DNA from 2 places in the Acinetobacter sp. UBA5934 genome. Region 1 is predicted to be linked to the other one. Evidence: predicted binding sites of a transcription regulator. Region 1 holds the regulator's gene; the other holds the start of a gene.
What was found. Region 1 encodes PhoB, which activates phosphate uptake and scavenging genes when phosphate is short. Its sites were predicted from a motif close to TGTCATNAANCTGTCATAA; they were not measured.

Region 1 (3,199 bases):
CAATACCCGAGCCCGCGCCGGTAATTGCTGCGACCTTATTTTTAAAATTTTTCATGACCCATCCTTATTCAGTTTTCTGCCTCATTCGCCTAAACATCTCGATTGTTTTTCTGCTGCGTTGAGGTGCAGTTCATTCATCCAATATAATTTTGACAATAATCATTGTCAATATAATATATGACCAATGCTAAAATCAAAGACCATTCATCTATTTACAGCATAGGTCTACAGACAAATTCTTGTTAACATAGCTCAAAATCTCGATTTCATTTGGCACATCACCTTTATGACTGAACCACAGCAAAATCTTGAACAACAACAAAATAAGCCGTTAAAAAGCAAAGAACGTCAATTTAAAGGCCTGTCTTTAACTGAACGTAAACAGGCACGTCGGGAAAAGCTGATTGAAGCCGGGATAGAAGCGTATGGCTCACAGGGTTTTTTTGCAGTGACGGTGAAAGACATTTGTAATGAAGCCAAACTTACTGAACGTTATTTCTATGAATCTTTTAAGAAAAGTGATGAACTGTTTCAAACCATCTTCTTAAAATTGATTGATCAATTGCAGCATAATGTCATGCAGGCGATCATGCAGGCCTCGACTGATCCGCGGAAAATGATCGAAGCCGGTTTAACTGCTCTGCTCACTACCTTAAAAGATAATCCGGGTATGGCCCGCATTATTTATATCGATGCCATGCTGGTTCAAGAGCTGCATAATCAGGCCACCATTCATGAAACCATGTTGCGTTTTGACCGCATGATTCATGCCTTTGTCATGTTAATGATGCCGCATATTGACCGTTCTGAACGGGAAATTTCACTCGTCGCAACCGGACTGAATGGTTATGTTACGCAAATTGCCATTCGCTGGGTGGTCAGTGGCTTTAAGCAATCGATGCAAGAGGTTTTGTCATCTTGCAGTATTGTTTTTCTGTCTTTGCTGGATACTTTTTCAGAAAAAGAAAAAATATTGAAAAAAGAAAGCTCTTCCTGATTTAAAGCTTAAAACCTATACAATGCGTTGAATTCATTAAATTTAGATCACTGATTTTTCTAAAATTGTTTATATTGCAGTATAAAAATTGTCACAATTTTTTGCGAAATTCGCCAGAGCAACCTCTTTTGCAATGATACTGTCATAATTAATCTTTGTAATAAGCCTGTCATAAATAAAAAACGGTTCACCGTTAACATCAAATAGGATATTGCGTTGTGAAAGATGACTATATATTAATCGTCGATGACGAACTTCCCATTCGAGAGATGATCCATACATCTTTAGACATGGCAGGCTTTCAATGCTTACAGGCCGAAGATGCAAAACAGGCTCACCAGATGATTGTGGATCAACGTCCTGCGCTTATTTTATTGGATTGGATGTTACCGGGTGGCGTTAGTGGGGTCGATTTGTGCCGCCGCTTGAAACGCGATGAAACCCTGTCTGAAATTCCAGTTATTATGTTGACGGCTCGCGGTGAGGAAGATCATAAAGTTCAAGGTCTGGATGCCGGTGCTGACGACTACATGACCAAGCCTTTTTCTACCCGGGAACTGGTTTCACGTATTAAGGCGGTGCTTCGCCGTGCCAATGCCTTGAGTGGCGAAAAAACCATTGATGCTAATGGTCTGATACTGGATCCGGTTAGTCAGCGCGTCAGTCATGGTCAAAATATTTTAGAAATGGGACCGACTGAATACCGTTTGCTGGCATTCTTCATGACCCATCCGGAACGGGCCTATACCCGCGCTCAATTGCTGGATCAGGTTTGGGGTGGTAACGTATATATTGAAGACCGTACCATTGACGTACATATTCGCCGGTTGCGCAAAGTGCTAGAGCCTTTTGGCGCAGACCGCTATGTACAAACCGTTCGTGGCACAGGTTATCGTTTTTCTACTCGCGCAGATGTCGCATTAGGTTAGTCGTTTTCTAGGTAAACCGTGTTTTATGTATGAACCCTACCCCATCCCTGAACTTGCACGAGAACATAAACGATTCCGTTACAGCAGTTTATGGACTTTTGCCAAACAAGATTTACGTCTGCTGGCCTTTTTACTGCTCATTGCAGGTTTAATTGGCCTAGGGATTGGGTATTTCTGGGTTTTTATCCTCATTGCCTTCGCAACATTTTTTATTCTGCAATTACGTTCACTGTATTTGGTCAATGAATGGATTTCCAATCGTCCTTATGATGTTCCGCCCAATCTGGATGGCATCTGGGGCGCATTGCTGTTCAACGTCTACCGTTCCCAGCGTCAGGAACGTATTGTACAGGCGGAAATGGTCGGCCTGATTGATCGCGCGCAATCGTCACTGGTAGCGCTGGCTGAAGCAGTGGTGCTGATTGATGAACTGCATCAGATTGAATGGTGGAATCCGGCTGCAGAAAAATTACTCGGTATTCAACCGCTAGACCGTGGTCGCAATATTTTAACCCTGCTTCGTCAGCCGAATTTTATTGAATATTTTAACAATATTGACCAAGCACCCGATGGTCTGAAAATGAAATCTTCCGCCTTTGAAGACCATTATGTACAAGTCAAAATGACCCGTTTTGGGGGCGAAAGCCGGCTGCTGGTGGCTTATAACGTGACCCGGATGCATAACCTGGAACAAATGCGTAAGGACTTTGTCGACAACATTTCCCATGAATTACGCACACCGCTTACAGTCCTCAGTGGTTATATTGAAACCTTTACCGATCAGGAAGATTTGAATCCGCGCTGGAAACGTGCCTTTGATCAGATGCAGGCGCAAACCAAACGCATGAATGCCCTGGTCAATGATTTATTGCTGTTGTCACGTCTGGAAAATGACAAAAAAATTGCTAAAAATCAGATTATTGAAATGCCAAGCCTGATGAACCAGCTGTTTGATGATGCACAGGCATATAACGTGGACTATCACCATACCCTGAATCTGGATATCGACAGTCATTGCGACCTGATTGGTTCAGACATGGAACTGGCCAGTGCCTTTAGCAACCTGATTACCAATGCCATTAAATACACCCCTAAGGGTGGCACCATCACCATGGGTTGGCATGATGATGGTGAACACGGCATCTTTACCGTTGAAGATACCGGGATCGGGATTGACCCCAAACATTTGCCGCGCTTAACCGAACGCTTCTATCGGGTAGATAGCGCGCGCAGCCGTCAAACCGGGGGAACCGGCTTAGGTCTGGCGATTGTT
Region 2 (3,199 bases), on a different contig from region 1:
CGATAAAATCGTACGCACCATTTGTAAATTCAGACCTGATTTATTGGCGACCATGGTACCTGCGACTGCACTATTTAAAACGTGTGTTGTCGATACAGGCATACCCAAACCATCAGCAGCAGCAATCGTCGTCATTGCGACAAGTTCAGCTGACATGCCCTGACCATAAGTCATATGGTTTTTACCAATACGTTCACCGACAGTGACCACAATACGCTTCCAGCCGACCATGGTACCCAGACCAAGTGCAAGAGCAACGGCCACTTTCACCCAGGTCGGAATGTATTGCAGGAATGAATCCAGGTTTTTACGATATTCTTTAACTAACTTGTCTTGATCTTTTGACATTGCAGGAAGCTGTTCAGCTTTATCTAAACGCTTAAATGCAGTCGTGCTGAGATACATGTCATTACGGATCACAGAAACTTCAGCCTCTGGAATATTATCGATATCGCCATATTTGGCAACACGCTCACCCAAATGATCTGTCAAGCCCGCTAAAGCTGGAACCACTGCAGGGTTCATTTCTTTAGTTTGAATATATTTGGTAATGACAGTACGTGCCTGCTCATCCGTAATATTTTCATGCTGCGGATAAATAGCCGTAGCCGTTTGCTGAGACAATTGCTGAAAAGACTGAATATGTGCATTGTCTAAGTTCTTATTTAAAGAATACGCTAATGGTACACAACCAATCAAAATCAGCATAATCAAGCCCATACCTTTTTGACCATCATTTGAACCATGCGCGAAACTTACGCCAGTACAAGTGAAAATCAAAATCGCACGAATTAACGGCGGTGGCGGCTTATTGCCTTCAGGCGGATGAAAAAGCTCCAGCTGTTTACGGAAGATTTTTTTCACCAGTAAAAACAGGACAGCAGCAAAAGCAAAACCAATCAGCGGAGAAAACAGCAGTGCTTTACCCACTTTCATCACCTGCTCCATATCTATGCCGCTTGCGCCAGCGCCTGAATGAAGCAGATAGTTCATAATACCCACGCCTAAAATCGAACCGATTAAAGTATGTGAGCTTGATGCCGGAATACCCAAAAACCAGGTACCCAAATTCCACAGAATCGCGGCAATCAGCATGGCAAAAACCATGGCAAAGCCTGCGCCTGAACCGACATTCATAATCAGTTCGACAGGCAATAAAGCAATGATGCCGTAGGCTACTGCCCCACTTGCAACCATCACCCCGAGAAAATTACAAAAACCTGCCCACATTACAGCAACAGGGGCAGATAAAGCATTGGTATAAATAACTGTTGCTACTGCATTGGCCGTGTCATGAAAACCATTAACGAATTCAAAACCTAAAGCAATTAACAACGCAGTCGCTAAAAGAATAACGGAATATAAACTTAAGCTTGGAACATGAGCCAAATCGGTAGAAAGCTGAAAACCGATATACACCAAAGTAGAAATAATCACCGTGATAAACACCGGCATAAAAAATTTCGGTGTAGCAACATGCACATTCGTCGATTTCGCTGGTGCTGATGGCACCTGATCTTGGACGGGAGGAATATTAGAATTCATGCAGACGGTTCAAGGGGGATAATAAAATCCCCACTATTGTTCAGTTTAATTGTGACAATTATATGACAAACAGCTGTCATATAAAGCAATATTTCGTACTTTATTTGCTAAATATCCCGCTCGAATCCCGAGAAAACCACTTAACTTAAATTATATTTTTCATGTACTTAAAATAAAATCCTCATTTCCAATTGTCTATACTTCAGCCATTTTCAGTAATATTACAAAGCATGAAATAAATGACAGCCAAACTCTGCTGACTGAGATTCCACCTAGCATGCAGGCTAAAGATGACAACTTAATGAAGAATTTATGACAGCTGATTTAAAGGCCTGTCTTTAGGGCGTAAGGCTATTTATTCGGCAAGGTCGACAGTGCGCTCAGGAAATGTACCGAATATCAGTCATTATGAACTGAATTCTGTTAATATATTTGCCGATTTTATATTCCATCGGATTGGGGTTATTTATGTCCACGCTTGCCACCCTAAAAGAGCTGCTCGCTCAACGGATTCTGATTATCGACGGTGCAATGGGCACCATGATTCAGCGTCATAAACTCGAAGAAGCCGACTACCGTGGTGAGCGTTTTGCTGACTGGGCATCTGACTTAAAAGGTAACAATGACCTTTTGGTTCTGACACAACCGCATATTATTCAAGGTATTCACGAAGCTTATCTTGAAGCGGGTGCCGACATTATTGAAACCAACAGCTTTAACGGCACCAAGGTTTCAATGTCTGACTACCATATGGAAGATTTGGTTTCAGAGATTAACCGTGAAGCGGCGCGTATTGCCAAAGAAGCCTGCCAAAAATATTCAACCCCAGAAAAACCGCGTTTCGTAGCGGGTGTACTTGGCCCGACATCGCGTACCTGTTCAATTTCACCAAACGTGAATGACCCGGCTTTCCGTAACATTACGTTTGATGAACTGAAAGAAAACTATATTCAAGCTGCACACGCCTTGATTGAAGGCGGTGCAGATATTCTGCTGATTGAAACGGTATTCGATACCCTGAACTGTAAAGCAGCGATCTTTGCGGTGAAAGAAGTCTTCAACCAGATTGGTTATGAATTGCCATTGATGATTTCAGGCACGATTACCGATGCTTCAGGCCGTACCTTGACCGGTCAAACAGCAGAAGCGTTCTGGAACTCGGTTCGTCACGGTGACTTGCTGTCGATTGGTTTCAACTGTGCGCTTGGTGCAGATGCCATGCGTCCGCACGTAAAAACCATTTCCGATGTCGCCGATACCTTTGTTTCTGCCCATCCAAATGCCGGCTTGCCAAATGCCTTCGGTGGGTATGATGAAACTCCCGAAGAAACTGCGGCATTCATTAAAGAATTCGCAGAAAGCGGTCTGATTAACATTACTGGCGGTTGTTGTGGAACTACGCCGGATCATATCCGCGCCATTGCCAATGCAGTTAAAGACATCAAGCCGCGTCAGGTGCCTGAAACCAAACCGGCGTGCCGTTTAAGCGGTTTAGAACCATTTAACATTACTGAAGAATCATTATTCGTGAACGTCGGTGAACGTACCAACGTGACCGGTTCTAAGAAATTCTTACGCTTGATCCGTGAAGAAAACTTTGCCGAAGCCTTAGAAGTTGCACAGCAGCAAGTTGAAGCCGGTGCGCAAATCATCG

Region 2: B2Y23_RS14105 (inorganic phosphate transporter) is a predicted target of PhoB. The motif match lies at 1,609-1,627, and genes of this name have one in related genera.

Annotation. Positions count from the first base shown of each region.
Region 1 is NZ_DJDC01000085.1:25,016-28,214, forward strand. It holds gene B2Y23_RS06120 (SDR family NAD(P)-dependent oxidoreductase) at 1-55, opposite strand, end outside; gene B2Y23_RS06125 (TetR/AcrR family transcriptional regulator) at 287-997, shown strand; gene phoB (phosphate regulon transcriptional regulator PhoB) at 1,216-1,926, shown strand; gene phoR (phosphate regulon sensor histidine kinase PhoR) at 1,952-3,199, shown strand, end outside.
Region 2 is NZ_DJDC01000191.1:9,443-12,641, forward strand. It holds gene B2Y23_RS14105 (inorganic phosphate transporter) at 1-1,545, opposite strand, end outside; gene metH (methionine synthase) at 2,014-3,199, shown strand, end outside.